3 regions of the Uruburuella testudinis genome follow, and region 2 is predicted to be linked to each of the others. Evidence: predicted binding sites of a transcription regulator. Region 2 holds the regulator's gene; each other region holds the start of a gene.

Region 1 (5,621 bases), 1.2 Mb from region 2:
AGCCTTGCGGCAAATACTACACAGCACTACATTTAAATTTGTTTGAAATTAAATACCCATTTTCAGAAAGTTTTTTGAAAATTATTGGCATATTATGCCAGTAATTTAGCTTCAATTGGCCGTCTGAAAGTTGTTAATGTATTCTAAAGCCCCTGATTTACAACGGTTAACATAAAATACGGCATTGGCGATAAACGGTTTCATTCAATTACAAACGCGTGTTTCCGCAATTTTGCAAACATTGCGCCGGCTTGCAGGTCATGAAAAAAACATGACACTGCCCGTGTGAGTGGTTAGAATACCGTTGCGAGATTCATTTATTTTTTAACTTGTGACACTGGATTAAACAATGGCTGCAAATTACGTTATTTGGTTCGAAAACCTGCGCATGACCGATGTGGAAAGCGTGGGCGGTAAAAACGCCTCTTTGGGCGAAATGATCAGTCAACTCACCGAAAAAGGTGTGCGCGTGCCCGGCGGCTTTGCCACCACCGCAGAAGCCTACCGCGCTTTTTTGGCGCACAACGGTTTGAACGAACGTATTTCCGCAGCCCTGGCGGCTTTAGATGTGGAAGACGTAACCGAGCTGGCGCGGGTGGGCAAAGAAATCCGCCAATGGATTTTAGACACGCCTTTTCCCGAGCAGCTGGATGCCGACATCAAAACCGCATGGGATAAAATGACCGCCGAAGCCGGCAGTGAAGATATTGCCGTGGCCGTGCGCTCCTCCGCCACTGCCGAAGACCTGCCTGATGCTTCGTTTGCCGGTCAACAAGAAACTTTCTTGAACATCAATGGTTTGGAAAATGTTAAAGAAGCCATGAAACATGTGTTTGCTTCTTTGTATAACGACCGGGCCATTTCATACCGCGTACACAAAGGGTTTGCTCATGATGTGGTGGCTTTGTCGGCCGGTGTTCAGCGCATGGTGCGTTCCGACAGCGGCGCGGCCGGTGTGATGTTTTCGATCGACACCGAAAGCGGCTTCGACCAAGTGGTGTTTGTTACCTCTTCATACGGCTTGGGCGAAACCGTGGTGCAAGGCGCGGTCAACCCTGATGAATTCTATGTGCACAAGCCCACTCTGAAAGCTGGAAAGCCCGCTATTTTGCGCAAAACCATGGGCTCCAAGCTGATTAAAATGACCTTCACCGACCAGGCGCAGGCCGGCAAATCGGTGCAAGTGGTTGATGTTGATGAAGCCGAGCGCAAACAGTTTTCTATCAGTGATGCCGAAGTGACTGAGTTGGCGCAATATGCCCTGATTATCGAAAAGCACTACGGCCGCCCGATGGACATCGAATGGGGTCGCGACGGCACCGACGGCAAGCTCTATATCTTGCAGGCGCGCCCGGAAACCGTGAAATCGCAGGAAGAAAGCGGCCGCAGCCTGCGCCGTTATGCCATCAACGGCGATAAAACCGTATTGTGTGAAGGCCGCGCCATCGGCCAGAAAGTGGGTCAGGGCGTGGTGCGCCTGGTGAAAGATGCTTCCGAGATGGATACTGTGAAGCCGGGCGATGTGCTGGTTACCGATATGACCGACCCCGATTGGGAGCCGGTGATGAAACGCGCTTCGGCGATTGTGACCAACCGCGGCGGCCGCACCTGCCACGCGGCAATTATCGCCCGTGAATTGGGCATTCCCGCGGTTGTGGGCTGTGGTGATGCCACCGCCAAGCTTTCAGACGGCCAGGAAGTTACCGTGTCTTGTGCCGAGGGCGATACCGGCCTGATTTACGAAGGCCGTCTGAATGTGGAAATCACCGATGTGGCTTTAGATAATATGCCCAAATCACCGGTGAAAATCATGATGAACGTGGGCAATCCCGAGCTGGCCTTCTCGTTTGCCGGCCTGCCCAGCGAAGGCATCGGCCTGGCGCGTATGGAATTCATCATCAACCGCCAAATCGGCATCCACCCCAAAGCGCTGATCGAATTCGACAAACAAGATGCCGATTTACAGGCCGAAATCAACGAGCGCATTGCGGGCTATGCTTCACCGGTAGATTTTTATGTCGACAAAATTACCGAAGGTGTGGCCACGCTGGCGGCATCGGTGTATCCGCGCAAAGTGATTGTGCGCATGTCTGATTTCAAATCAAACGAATATGCCAATCTGCTCGGCGGCAGCATTTACGAACCGCATGAAGAAAACCCGATGTTGGGCTTCCGCGGTGCGGCGCGCTATGTGTCGGAAGATTTCAAAGACTGCTTTGCGCTTGAGTGTGACGCGCTCAAACGCGTACGCGATGAAATGGGCCTGACCAACGTAGAAATCATGATTCCGTTTGTCCGCACCTTGAGCGAAGCCGAGCAAGTGATTAAAGCGTTGAAAGCCAACGGCCTCGAACGCGGCAAAAACGGCCTGCGCCTGATTATGATGTGCGAAGTGCCGAGCAATGCCTTGCTGGCCGAGCAGTTTCTGCAATATTTCGACGGTTTCTCTATCGGCTCCAACGATATGACCCAGCTCACATTGGGTGTTGACCGCGACAGCGGCGGCCCGATTGCCAGCACATTCGACGAGCGCAACCCGGCCGTTAAAGTGATGCTGCATCTGGCGATTTCCGCCTGCCGCAAACACAATAAATATGTCGGCATTTGCGGCCAAGGCCCCTCAGATCACCCTGACTTTGCCAAATGGCTGGTGGAAGAGGGCATCGATACCGTATCGCTGAACCCGGATACCGTGATTGAAACCTGGCTCTATCTGGCCAAAGAGTTGAACAAATAAGCCGGATTTTTATAACGCCGTATCAAGCGCAAGCCGCCGTACATCATGTATGGCGGCTTTTTGTAATTAACCTACAAAGAAAATGAGTTATATCAAAAGGCCGTCTGAAAATTACTTTACAATAGCCGCTATCTTTATTACGGATAAACAAAAGAGACGGTAATGAGTGATTATTATCCCCATCAGATTCTGCAAGCCACCATTGAAAAAGGCGAGGCCAAAGCCGCAGGCGGCATCTCTTATTTAAGCATTTTGGGTTTTCTCGGCGGTGCGTTTATTTCATTGGGCTATCTGGCCTATATCCGTGTGGTGGGCGGCATGCCGCACGAATGGGGCAGCTTGGCCGTGTTTATCGGCGCGGCGGTGTTCCCCATCGGCCTGATCGGCATTCTGATCGGCGGCGGTGAATTGATTACCGGCAATATGATGGTATTGCCGACAGCCTGGCTGGCCAAGCGCATCACACTCCCCAAGCTCGGCCGCAACTGGCTGATTGTGACCTTCACCAATCTGCTGGGCGCGATGGCCGTGGCTTGGTTTTTCGGCCATTACGTCGGCCTCACCGAAGGCGAAGTGCTGCATAAAACCATTGCTGTTGCCGAAGGAAAAGTCAACGCCGGCTTCGGCCGCTCGCTGGTTTCGGGCATCGGCTGCAACTGGATGGTGTGTTTGGGCGTGTGGTTGTGCTACGGCGCGCATTCTTACGCCGGAAAAATTCTCGGCATTTGGTTTCCCATCATGATTTTCGTGTTGGTCGGTTTCCAACACGTGGTGGCGAATATGTTTGTGATTCCGGCAGCGATTTGGGCGGGCGCGGACATTTCATGGGTGCAGTTTGCTGAAAATATGGTGTCGGTGTTTATCGGCAATACCATCGGCGGTGCGGTGTTTGTGGGTGGTGTATATTGGTTTGCCTACCGCCATCATATGCAAAAACAGGCTTGAGTGTTTGCAGGAAATACTGTCGGTTGGATTTTTAGAAAATGAATGTTTCGGATTGTGTGCTGCCCGCAAAATTTCTTAAAACGGTGCATTACGCACTACCGCGCTTGCTTTAATGAATGGCTTAAGTGAACTTTTTATCAGGCCGTCTGAATGATTTTCAGACGGCCTGATCAGTCGTTGGAGTGAGGGCTTTGCCACGAAAAAAACATACTCAAGCCAAACGAAGCTCTTGGGCTGAGCCCACCACGCCACATCTGCCGAAACATTTTTTCAGACGGCCTGATTTGTTATTAAAGTGATAATGAAATTAAAAACCGATTGCTTTTGAAAACGGCTTGTGCTAGTTTATTCTTGCTATTTCAAACAGTTGTTTGAAATAGCAACAAATCCGTTCTATCACAAGAGGAGAAACAATATGGCGGTTTTTGACTACAAGCAGTATTCATCGGCAGAAATGCTGGCTTTATTGCAAACATCACATGCACTGGCTACCTACAGCTCGCTCAGCAAACCGATGGGCTTGCCGGTGGGTGAAATAGTCGGCTGGCTGGAAGACAAGGGCATTATCGACAACTTTTCCCACAACAAATTACCGGCGGGTTGGCGTGAATTGGCGCCGGCCGATTTAGGGCTGCCGCAAAGTGCGTTGGATGCGCACGGCCACTATATTATCAAAAGCCCGATCAGCGGCACGCTGCTGACCGGGCCGCAAGCCAAGATTGTGGCGCAGTTTGACGAGGGCGGCGCAGTTCAAAAAATCGGCGTTTCGTTCACGGCCACCAATTCGCCGGTAGATATTCTGGATTATCTGCAACTCAACGAAGGCACCATCGCACCGAATATGGAGCCTTTGCTGCAAGCCGTTAAAGCCTATGCCCAAGCGCAAGGTTTGAGCGGCGAAGATGTTGTGGTAACCGGCTACAGCCTGGGCGGCGGCTACACCAATATCATGGCCCGCTTCCGCGAAACGCTGGCCGACGGCTTTTTCAGCGATGCCGACTATATCGGCCATGCCGCGCCGGTAATTTTTGATGATCCGTCTATCTTCAATTACGGCTATGAAAACGATGTGGTATTCCGTGCGGCGGGCGACCACGCCACTTTGGCCGAAGCGCTGGCCGCCGCCAAGCCCGGGCTGGTGCATCCCGACACCCCGTATGATTCGAGTGTCGACAATATCGTGCTGTATGGCGATGCCTATGCTTCGCCGTTGTGGCCGGCGCCGCTGTTTTCATTGCTCAATCTGCCTTTTGCCTGGTATGCCCATGTCGACGGCATGATGACTGATGCCATTACCCGCATCGGCGAATCTTCATTTTATGAGCACACCACTCAAGACAGCACCATCATCGTTTCCAATCTTTCCGATCTGGCGCGCCCGATAAGCTGGGTGGAAGACAAAAACACCATCACGTCCGACCACTACGGCCAGCCGGCTTTCCTCATCGGCAGCCAGCATGCCGACAAGCTGAAAGGCGGTTCGGCCGCCGATTATATTGATGCCGGCGCCGGCAACGACACCATCAAATCCGGCGGCGGCAATGACCGCATCGACGGCGGCAGCGGCAGCGATACTTTGTGGCTCGACGGCAAAACCGCTGATTGGCAGGTTTTTCATCTGAATGACGGCACTGTGTTTTTCGAGCAGGCCGGCAATGCAGAGCTGGTGCAGGCGCACAATATCGAGCAGGTAACGTTTAACGGCGATTTGCTCAGCCATACCCGCCCTTATCAAGTGCAGGAAAACGAGCTGGCCGATGTGCGCTTCAAGCTGTTTAAAAGTTTCAATCAATCGGTGGAATACCAAACGCATGAAGAAGGCGGCAGCGGCAGCGACACCTTGAAAGGCAAAAACCTGTTTGGCGGCAACGGCGACGATATCCTCTATGGCAACGAAAGCGGCGGCTTGCTGCACGGCGGCGAAGGCAACGACATGCTG
Region 2 (5,621 bases):
GTTAATATTATTAATATTGGTATGCATTTATAAATTATATATTTGTGTATTTTTAATATGAGGCCGTCTGAAAATTCAGACGGCCTGTTGACTGTTGTTAAAACACGCTTATACGGTTTGCGAATATTGTGCCTTGGTTTCTTTATGGCGCAAGTGGTAGTCGAACACCATGGCAATATTGCGGATGAGGAAGCGGCCTTTAGGGGTGACTTTCAGCCCGTTGGCTTTCAGATGCAGCAGGCCGAGTGCGGCCAGTTGTTGTAAATCGGCAAGCTCGTCTTTGAAATATTGGCTGAACGGAATGCCGAAGATGCTTTCGTAGAGCTGAAAATCGAGGGAAAAGCGGCACATCAAATCTTGAATGATGTTGCGGCGCAGGATGTCGTCGCGGTTGAGTTGGTAGCCGCGCATGACCGGTAGGCGGCCTGAGTCGATGGCGGCGTAATAAGCATCGATGTCACGCTCGTTTTGCACGTAGCTGCTGCCGATTTTGCCGATGCTGGAAACGCCGATGGCCACCAGATCGCAGTCGGCATAGGTGGAATAGCCTTGAAAATTGCGTTGCAGCCAACCTTCTTTTAAGGCGGTGGAAAGCTCGTCTTTGGGCTTGGCGAAGTGATCCATGCCGATAAATACATAACCGCGTTCGGTGAGGGTTTGCACGGCGTATTGCAAAATATCGAGCTTTTCTTCGCTGCCGGGCACGGCTTCGGTGTCGATGCGGCGTTGGGGTTTGAAAATATGCGGCAGGTGGGCGTAGTGGTAGAGCGCGAGGCGGTCGGGATCGAGTGAGAGTACGGTGTCGATGGTGGGCTTGATGCTTTCCAGCGATTGGTGAGGCAGGCCGTAAATCAAATCAACACTCACTGATTTGAATCCGGCTTCACGGGCCGCTTCGATGACTTCGCGCGTTTCTTCAACGGTTTGGATGCGGTTGACGGCCTGCTGCACTTTGGGATCAAAATCCTGAATGCCTACACTCATGCGGTTAAAGCCGAGCCGGCCGAGATGGTGTACGGTGTCGCGGCTTACTTTGCGCGGGTCGATTTCAATCGAATATTCGCCGCTGGGAATCAGTTGGAAATGTTTGCGTATCATGGCAAACACACGTTCGAGCTGGTCGTCGCTTAAAAAAGTGGGGGTGCCGCCGCCGAAGTGCAGTTGGGCGAGCTGGTGGCGGCCGTTGAGGTGCGGGGCGAGCAAATCCATTTCGCGTTCTAAGTATTCGATATAGGCATCGGCACGGGATTTGTCTTTGGTGATGATTTTGTTGCAGCCGCAGTAATAGCAGATGGTGTTACAAAACGGAATGTGGATATAAAGCGACAGCGGTTTGTTGAGCGCACCCAAGCTGCGCAATTGCAGGGCGTGGGTGTATTCGGGTTCGCCAAAACCGTTGTGGAAGCGGTCTGCCGTGGGGTAGGAAGTGTAGCGCGGGCCGCTGGCGGGCAGGCTGGCAATCAGATTGCGGTCGAATTCGGGTTGGGTGTTTGTGTGTATGGGTATGGTTTTCATGTTGTGTTCTGGTGTGTGAATGAATCAATTAGGCAAAGCTAAGCTAGTTTGGTAGAATGCCGATATTATGATAAACATGCCTTGACGTGAGTCAATACTCAATAAGTCGGGGCTGAATAAAGGTTGCCGATATGTCTGCACACACGAATTCAAACCAGCTCAAAGCCTTGTGTTCCACGTGTTCATTGCGTGAGTTGTGTCTGCCGGTGGGCTTGATGCCGACCGAGTTTGAGCAGCTGGATGCGGTTATCCGCCAAAGCCGCCGTCTGAAAAAGGGCGAATACCTCTTTCGGGCGGGCGAGCCTTTTACATCTCTGTATGCCATACGTACCGGTTTTTTCAAAACCACGGTGGCCAGCCAAGACGGCCGCGATCAGGTTACCGGCTTTTTTATGTCGGGCGAGTTGATCGGCATGGACGGCATTTGCTCGCATGTGCACAGCTGTGATGCGGTGGCGTTGGAAGACAGTGAAGTGTGCGAACTGCCGTTTGCCCATATGGAAGAGCTCGGCCAAAATATTCCCAGCCTGCAAACCCATTTTTTCCGCCTGATGAGCCGTGAGATTGTGCGCGACCAGGGCGTGATGCTGTTGTTGGGCAATATGCGTGCAGAAGAGCGCTTGGCGGCGTTTTTGCTGAATTTGTCGAACCGCCTGTATTCGCGCGGTTTTGCTGCCAATGATTTTATCTTGCGGATGTCGCGCGAGGAAATCGGCAGCTATTTGGGGCTGAAGCTGGAAACCGTCAGCCGCACCTTGTCAAAATTTCATCATGAGGGTCTGATTTTGGTGGAGCATAAACACATCAAAATCTTGGATCCGCAGGCATTGAAGAAAATGGTGTCAGGCTGTGCGCATGCGCTGTAAGGCATTGATTACAAGCATTTATGAGGCCGTCTGAAGCGTTTTCAGACGGCCTCATTATTTATCAATATTCAACGCATGCGGTTTTATATTCATACAAAAGTAAGCCGGCAAGACAGCCAGTCGAATGCAGTACGCACGCGCGGCGACGAGTTAGTCGGTTAGATTATTGTTGTGAATGGAGATTAAATCGAAAAATCTTCTTCAATCGGCATATACAGCATTTTATCAATACGCTCGCGTGTCAGTTGCGGGGCAAACAGGTTGATAAAATCATAAGTGTAACCGCGTAGGTAGGTATCCGGCCGTAGAGCGATATAAGTGGAAGAAGGTTCGAACAAATGATCGGCATCAACCAGCTGCAAATCGGCATCGTTTTTGGGGTCAAACGCCATTTTGGCCATAATGCCTACGCCCAAGCCGAGTTTGACATAAGTTTTCAATACATCGGTATCGGCGGCGGAAAGCGCTACTTTGGGCTGCTCGATGCGTGCTTTTTGAAAGGCGCGGGCGATGCTGCTGCCGTTGTTGAAGGCGAATTCGTAAGTGACGAGGGGGTAGCCGCTCAAATCGTTGATGCTCAAAGGGTGGCGGCAATCGAGCAGCGGATGGTCGTGCGGCACCACAATGGCGTGCGTCCATTCATAGCAGGGCAGTTTGCGCAATTCGATATGCTCATCGATAGACTCGGTGGCGATGGCAAAGTCGGCCTCGCCGCTGCCCACCATTTGAGCGATGGCGGTAGGGCTGCCCTGTTTGATGCTTAATTCGACTTTGGGATAGCGCTTGACAAAGTCGGCCACGATGCGCGGCAGCACATAACGCGCTTGGGTGTGGGTGGTGGCGATAGTAAGCGAGCCGCTGTCGTGGTCGGTAAATTCGCTGCCGATATTTTTAATATTCTGCACATCCCGCAAAATGCGTTCAGAAAGCTCCAATACGGCTTTGCCCGGCTGTGATACCGAAACCACACGCTTGCCGCTGCGGATAAAGATTTGAATGCCCAATTCTTCTTCCAGCAGGCGGATTTGTTTGGAAATGCCCGGCTGCGATGTAAACAGTGCGTCGGCGGCTTCGGAAACATTCAAATTGTGGCGGTAAACTTCCAGGGCGTAGCGTAATTGTTGTAGTTTCATAAGTGTAGGGTAGGGCTGTGCGGAAAAATGTGGGTTTTGTGCGACACGGTGCGTTAAATGTAGCATATTTCATGAGGCCTTGCCCGTTTTCTCCTTTTTTCAAAGAAAGCTTTTGTTTTTACAGAAACTATCTTGGTTTTGTAATATATGGGCATTTTATGGGCCCTCTCCGGGTGTTGCGTTTGTGCAACGACAAAGCCGCAAGCAGCGCAATTTGGTTGTAAATAAATGACACAGGATTGATTTTTCGGCATGATTCATAATTAGGAAGCGGGCCGTTTCGCAGTTGTGCTCAGGCAGCGCGCTATTGACAGTTTGCCCTTAGCTTCTTATAGTGCAAACCTGATATATCCGATTTGCCGCCGTTATTACAGCGGCCTGTATATTGGTGATTTGTGGCGTTTACACTCCGGTGTGGCCGTTGCATAACAATTTTTGATGAGGGAATAAAATGACCAAACAGCTTAAATTAAGCGCCTTGTTCGTTGCTCTGGTAGCTTCAGGCACCGCAATGGCCAGCGAAGCGCATACCAAACACGGTTACACCGTTGATCGTGAACAAACCGTGGTTCGCAACAACTACGGCGAGTGCTGGGAAAATACCTACCTGGACAAAGCGACCCAAGGCCGTATCGAATGTGGCGATGCCACTCCGGTTCAATCTGCTCCCGAATATGCTGACGAAACTGTTGCCCTGTCTGCCCAAACTCTGTTTGGTTTCGACCGCGACAACCTGCGTCCTGAAGCAAGCGAAACCTTGAATGCGCTGGCCCAACGTTTGAGCGACACCAACGTTGAAGCCGTACGTGTTGAAGGCCACACCGACTTCATGGGCTCTGAAGCTTACAACCAAGCATTGTCTGAGCGTCGTGCCAACGTGGTTGCCAACTATCTGGTTAACCGCGGCGTTCCTGCCGGCAAAATCACTGCTGTAGGTTTGGGCGAGTCTCAAGCGCGCATGACTGCTTCTTGTGAGGCTGAAGTAGCCAAACTGGGTTCACGCGTATCTCGCGCCAACAAACGTGCTGCTCTGATTGCATGTATCGAACCTGATCGCCGTGTAGACGTGCGCATCCGCACCTTGGTAACCCGCCAAGTGGCTCCGGGTCAAGTTGAAGGCGAGCGTCCTGCTGTTGACAACGGCTGGATTCCGGGCCCGAAATCTTCAATTCACGGCTACACCCGTCCGTAAGCTTGAAGATGTAAAGATAGTTTGAAGAAACCCCGCCTTGGCGGGGTTTTGTGCATTTTCAGGCGGGCGGTTGGGCGTGTTTCGGTTTATAATGTCGCCTTATTGCAACAATCGGGCATGGTTTGAATGACAGAATTCGATTTTATCCGCCGCTACCTGATGCGGCAGCAAAGTGATAAGGATGTGTTGCTCGGCATTGGCGATGATGCGGCTATTGTGCGCCCGCGCACCGGCTTCGATTTGTGTTTCAGTAGTGATATGCTGTTGGCCGGCCGGCACTTTTTTGCCGATGTGGCACCTGCCGACTTAGCGCATAAAGTGTTGGCAGTGAATATTTCTGATATGGCGGCCATGGGCGCACAGCCGCGCTGGGCGTTGTTGAGTGCGGCATTACCAAAATTGGATGAGGCATGGTTGCAGGCATTTTGTGATGGCTTGTTTGGTTTGGCCGGGCAATTCGGTATCACGCTGATTGGCGGCGACACCACCAAAGGCGATTATGTGTTTAATATCACCATTGCCGGCGAATTGCCGCAAGGGCAGGCCTTGCGCCGTGATGCGGCGGAGGCGGGTGACGATATTTGGGTGTCGGGCCGGATAGGTTTGGCTGCGGCGGCACTCAACCACCATTGGCAGACGTTGGTGCTGCCGGAGGCGGTGCATACTTTATGCGAGCCGGCAAGATTACGCCCGATGCCGCGTGTGGCCCTTGGACAGGCCTTGCTGACGGTGGCGCATGCGGCTCAAGATATTTCAGACGGCCTCGCGCAAGACATCGGCCATATTCTCAAGGCTTCGGGTGTGGGGGCGGAAATTTTTGCCGACCGGCTGCCGACCTTGCCGATATTGCGCACACTGTTGCCGCAGGCGCGTTTATATGATTATCTGCTGGCCGGCGGTGACGATTATGAGCTG
Region 3 (5,621 bases), 210 kb from region 2:
AGCCGGCATTGTGGCGGTTTAAATGTTCGGCCAGCTGCTGTTGTTCGCGGCTGCCCAGCGGTGTGCGCATAAAGGTGGCGGTGCCCAGCGCAATCGGATCGCGGCTGTCGTCTTGATAGCAGCGGGTGCGCACGAAAGCCACTTGCCCGGCCAAACGGTGGCAGGTGGCGCGGGCGTAGACGGGGCGGTCGGTAAGTGCGGGATGCATATAGTCGATGCGCATGTCGAGGGTGGCGAGAATTTCGTAGTCGCTCAGGTGTGCGGCTACGGCACAGGCGGAGGCAACGTCGATGAGCGCGCAGACGGCACCGCCGTGGATGGTGGCATTGTCGCTGCGGCCGATCAGGTCGGCACGGTTGGCAATGCTCAAGACCGGGCGGCGCTGTTCGGTGCGCTCGAATTGCAAATCAATGGCGCGGCAATGCGGCAGGCTGAGATAGTGTTCGGCCAGGTGCCGGTAAACGGTGGGATTTTGCGGCATGTTTGCTCCTTTTGTGTGCGGCGGTTTTTATGGGGTGAGGCCGTCTGAAAATTGTTGGTTTGTTGGGATGATTAGGGTGCCGGCGGTGTGTCTTCATGGCTGCCGGCAGCTTCTTCCACACTGTCGCTGCCGTCTTGCCGATGCACTTCGATGGCTTCAAACCCTTCTGCCTGCACGATCCGCACCAGCCCTTCTTTGGCCAATTCGAGCAGGGCGATAAAGTTGACCACCACATAAGCCGCGCCTTGTTCGGGCTTGAACAATTGGTGGAACAGGCAGCTGCCTTCGCGCAGGCGGCGCAAAATGGCGGTCATTTGTGCGCGCACGGAAAGGGCTTCGCGCACGACCTCGTGGCTGCGGGGTGTGTTTGGCGCGGGAAAGAATCGCCAGCCAGGCCTGCGTGAGGTCGGCAATCTGCACTTCGGGCAGGCGGGTTTCGGCGGCGATTTCCAGCGGCAGATAGGCCCAGGCGAAATCGCGGCCGGCACGGGGCAGGGCATCAAGGCCTTGCGCGGCCAGTTTCATTTGTTCGTAAGCCAGCAGGCGGCGCACCAGCTCGGCGCGGGGGTCGGCGGCTTCTTCGTCTTCGATGTTTTCGGGTTGCGGCAGCAGCAGCCGTGATTTGATTTCAATCAGCACGGCGGCCATCAGCAGGTATTCGGCGGCAAGGTCGAATTGGTGGGCATCCATTTGCGCAATGTAGTGCAGATATTGCTCGGTGATTTTCATCATCGGAATATCCAATACATCGATATTCTGTTTGCGGATTAAATACAGCAGCAAATCCAGCGGCCCCTGAAAGCTGTGCAGCACCACTTTGAGTGCATCGGGCGGAATAAACAAATCTTGCGGCATATCGGTAACGGGCTGGCCGAATACCCATGCCACGGCATTTTCAGACGGCCTGTTGTCTGCGGCGGTATCGTTCATGCGCGGCTGCCGATATGGTCGATGGCGGCTTGTGCGCAATAAAGGCCGAAGGTGGCGGTAACCAGCATGCTGGCGCCGTAACCTGCGCATGACAAGCCTTGCGGCGCGGCATCGGCGGCACAGGCACAGGCATCGGCGGTTTGCGGCGGGGTGATGTTTTCGGTGGAATACACGCAGGGCACGCGCATTTTTTTGGCGGTGTCGCGCGGGAAACCGTGGCGTTTGCGCAGGGTGTAGCGCAGGTTGGCCAGTAGCGGGTCGTGGGTGACGCGGCTCAAATCGGCGGTTTGGATCAGCGCCGGATTTTTCTGGCCGCCCGCGCTGCCGCTGAGCACAAACGGCTGCCGGCGGCGTACGAAATAATCGGCCATGGCGGCTTTTACACGCACTTGGTCGATGGCATCGATAATGAAATCAAAGCCGTCTGAAAACAAGTCGGCCAGATTTTCAGGCGTTACAAAATCTTCGATTTCGGTCACTCGGCAGGCCGGGTTGATTTGCAGGATGCGCTCGTGCAGCGCTGTGACCTTGGCTTTACCGAATGCATCGGTGAGCGCGTGCAGCTGGCGGTTGACGTTGGATTCGGCCACGTTGTCCAAATCAATCAGCGTCAGGCGGCCGATGCCGGAGCGTGCCAGCGCTTCTACCGCCCAAGAGCCGACCCCGCCCACACCCACCACGCATACGTGTGCGGCGGCAAAACGCTGTAACGTTTCGTTGCCATATAAACGGGCAATACCGCCGAAGCGGCGGGCAGATACGGAAACGGGTTGGAACATAACAAGCCTTGTGGTAAATCAAAATTAAATGAAAAAATGCTGGCAAATCGGCCAACGCGTATTATACTGCAAGCTCGTCATCAATCCCACTCATACCCATTTGCACGAAATGCGTTGGCCCGCCGACTGTATGGCCGCTGCTTTGTACGCTGATTTTGTGAATGGGGAGCACACCAGTCTGAGCCATTGCGGCCGGGTTAAAAAGGAGAACAGAGATGTATAAACATTTAGTTGTGGCCGTTGACGGCAGTGCGACTTCCCTCAATGCATTGAAACACGCTGCCGGCCTGGCCAGCATCGGCGGCACTCAGCTCACGCTGGTGCATGTGGCCAATCCTGCCGAATACATGGCATTGGCGCCGGAATTTCTGCAACATGAAAGCTACGAAGCCGCCGCTGTGGCGCAAGGCAACGAAGTGCTCGATTTTGCTGAAAAAAGCGCTCAAGCGCAAGGCGTGCAAACTGTTCAGAAACATCTGCTGGTGGCCAACAAAGGCGCGCGCGAAATGGCGCAGGAGCTGGTGGATTATGCCGACGAGCAAGGTGCCGACCTGCTGGTGTTGGGCACCCACGGCCGCACCGGCCTGATGCACCTTTTGATGGGCAGCTTCGCCGAAACCGTGATGCGCCAAAGCCATCTGCCGCTGCTGGTTATCCGCAGCGAAGATGAAGAAGAGTAAACCGGCAGCGTGTCTGCGATAGGTTTGAGGCTGTCTGAACATTGTTTCAGACGGCCTCATGTTTATTGTTGTGCCGTAAACATCGGTGGAAATAGCGCCGCATTGTATCGTGAAATGAATTCAAAAGTGCTACATCTTGTTTGCACTAAAAGCACATCTGCTGTGTTAAAAAGCCTCGCAAGATGCACAATCTTGCTGTGTTTTTTGTCTTACATCTGTGCTTTTATCACAAAAAATCTGAGTCATTCTGAATGGTTAGGGCGCTCCAGCTGTCTTGCCTGCGGCATGCTGCCTTGTATCATTTCTTTCTTCCACTATAGTTGCCGTGCGGCAACTGGCCGAAACTATAATGTTGCCAGGCGGCGCAGGGTTTCGGGTGTGGTGGTGGGCAGGTTGAAATATTCCAGATAGGCGGGAATCTGCTCAAACAGCATGTCGGTGCCGACTTGAAGGCGGCAGCCGATGGCGGCGGCGGCGCGCAAAAAAGGTGTCATTTCTTCCTGCAACACCACTTCGCCGACAAAAGTGTGCGGCGACAGGTGTGAGACATCAGTTGGCAGGGCATCGCCGGCATACATGCCCAGCGGCGTGGCGTTGACCACCAAATCGAAGCCTGCCACATCGTTGTGGCCGTGTTGTACCTGCAAGGCGGGGTAATGTTGTTTCAGACGGCCTGCCAATGCGGCAGCGGTGCCGTTGCGGTTGTCAAACAACATCAAGCTGCCGGCACCGGCTGCCGCCAGCGAGGCGGCAATGGCCGAGCCGACGCCGCCGCAACCGATCACCAGTGCGGATTTTCCTGCTGCGTCGAAGCCTTTGCGGCGGATACCGCGTACAAACCCCTCGCCGTCAAACATGTCGCCTTCCAGCCGGCCGTCTGCCCCTAAGCGCACGGCGTTACAGGCGCCGGCGATTTGTGCGGTGGCGGAGGCGCGGTCGACCAGATTTAAGGTGCTGACTTTGTGCGGCATGGTAATCAGCGCGCCGGCGGTGTTGAGGTTGCCGAAAACGGCGCGCAGAAAAGCCGGGTAGTTGCTGCTTTGGCAGGCAAACGGCACCACCACGGCATTGATGCCGGCTTGTTGGAAATAGGGGTTGTAAATCATCGGTGATTTGAAAGTTTGCGTGGGGTAGCCGATGTGGGCAATCACGCGGGTGAGGCCGTTAATCATGGGCATACCGTTCAGACAATATCGCCGATGGTGGCGGGTTGGCAGGCTTCCAGCGCTTCGGGATTGGTTTGCCGGATAAAGGGCAGCTGTTCGAAAGCCGCTACGGCTTGCTGGGTGTCGGCTCGGGCATGGGCGCTGAAAATTTCGGGATAACGCAATTTTAACGTCAGCAGGCAGATGCCGAGCATCACTTGCGGCCATTCGCGGCCGGCGGCGTGAAAAGCGGGCGCCAGCGGCAGCGCGCGGGCAACGGCTTTGAGATTGCGCTGAATCAGAAAATGCTCACGGTTTTCGCCGGCTTTTTTCTCCAGCCGGAAAGCATTAATGGTGTTGTCGAGCAGTGCGGTAGCATAGCCGATGATGCTTAATTCGGCGGCGTTTGATGTTTGCGGGGCGAGGTATTGGCAAATCAGCAGGCTGTTGTAGATGACTTCGCCGCTGTCGGTTATCAACACCGGAATCTGGCCGAAAGGGTTTTGCGCTTCGAGCTCGGGCGGATTCTGCCACGGATCGATGAAGGTGAGTTGTAAATCGTTGCGGCCGAGCAGCCAGGCGCGGGTGATGCAGAGGCGGCCGTAGGGCGAGGCGTTGCTGGTGTAAAGTTGCATGGAAGTGCTCCTTTGGGCGGATGGGGTTTGATTGTAGCACTTTCGGGCATGAAAAATGCCGCTCTTTTAAAAGCGGCATTTTTTTTGCATAAACAAATTATTTACGCAGACCCAAGCGGGTAATCACATTGCGGTAAGTGTCCGGCTGGGTGCGGCGCAGGTAGGCCAACAGGCGGCGGCGTTGGCTAACCATTTTCAACAGGCCGCGACGGCTGTGATGGTCTTTAGCGTTGGCTTTGAAGTGGGGGGTCAGGTCATTGATGCGGAAAGTCAGCAATGCGATTTGCACTTCAGAAGAGCCGGTGTCGCCTTCTTTGCGTTGGAAATCTTTAACGATTTGCGCTTTTTGTTCTACGGTTAATGCCATTTTTAAAACTCCGAAAATAAATGCCTTGCGGCGGACAAGTTTGCCAAGCCTCAACCTGTGCAAACTCCTGTATCCGTTTGAATGCATCAAACGAATCGCGAATTATGCCATAAGTTGCGGCAGTTTGCACGTTTTGCCGCAGGTTTTTCGGGCAGGTGTGGTAAGGCCGTCTGAAAAGGGCGTTGAAGCGTTTCAGACGGCTGCAAAAGGTTTTGCGGAGTGTCTCACTTCACTCACACTGTATAACGGCTTCATGAAGGGCTTGCGCTGCCGGAGAGTTTGGGAACGGATGTTTACGCCGCAGTATTCATCAGCCGCACGGCTTTCAGACGGCCTTGCTCGGCCTGATAATCTGCCAAGCCGATAAATTCGCCGCTCTCGGCATACACGCGAATCGGGGTGTCGGCGGGCATATCGGCATGGAGGGCGGGTTGTTGGCCGAATTTCAGCATTTTCACCGCTTCATCGCCCAGCGTGATTGGCGGCAGGTGTTGCACCAAAACATCGCAAGGCAGCAGGAGGGCATCGCGTTCGGCTTCGCTGAGCGCTTCGATCGCTTCGAGGGTGTGGCTTTGGGCGATGGTAAAGCCGGCGGTTTCGGTGC

Evidence for each region. Region 2 encodes FNR, which switches genes on or off when oxygen is low (the NO sensors DNR and NnrR bind a similar motif). Its sites were predicted from a motif close to TTGATNNNNATCAA; they were not measured.
Region 1: LVJ83_RS08280 (formate/nitrite transporter family protein) is a predicted target of FNR. The motif match lies at 2,820-2,833, and genes of this name have one in related genera.
Region 3: LVJ83_RS03855 (universal stress protein) is a predicted target of FNR. The motif match lies at 2,199-2,212, and genes of this name have one in related genera.

What each region holds. Positions count from the first base shown of each region.
Region 1 is NZ_CP091508.1:1,810,657-1,816,277, reverse strand. Features, by position in the region: gene ppsA (phosphoenolpyruvate synthase) at 350-2,737, shown strand; gene LVJ83_RS08280 (formate/nitrite transporter family protein) at 2,900-3,682, shown strand; gene LVJ83_RS08275 (calcium-binding protein) at 4,098-5,621, shown strand, end outside.
Region 2 is NZ_CP091508.1:644,121-649,741, forward strand. Features, by position in the region: gene hemN (oxygen-independent coproporphyrinogen III oxidase) at 109-1,515, opposite strand; gene fnr (fumarate/nitrate reduction transcriptional regulator Fnr) at 1,647-2,381, shown strand; gene LVJ83_RS02910 (CysB family HTH-type transcriptional regulator) at 2,564-3,514, opposite strand; gene LVJ83_RS02915 (OmpA family protein) at 3,966-4,706, shown strand; gene thiL (thiamine-phosphate kinase) at 4,833-5,621, shown strand, end outside.
Region 3 is NZ_CP091508.1:852,619-858,239, forward strand. Features, by position in the region: gene LVJ83_RS03840 (PaaI family thioesterase) at 1-481, opposite strand, end outside; partial or broken gene LVJ83_RS03845 (segregation and condensation protein A) at 553-1,411, opposite strand; gene LVJ83_RS03850 (tRNA threonylcarbamoyladenosine dehydratase) at 1,408-2,190, opposite strand; gene LVJ83_RS03855 (universal stress protein) at 2,406-2,870, shown strand; gene LVJ83_RS03860 (shikimate dehydrogenase family protein) at 3,215-4,048, opposite strand; gene LVJ83_RS03865 (glutathione S-transferase N-terminal domain-containing protein) at 4,054-4,650, opposite strand; gene rpsO (30S ribosomal protein S15) at 4,748-5,017, opposite strand; gene truB (tRNA pseudouridine(55) synthase TruB) at 5,311-5,621, opposite strand, start outside.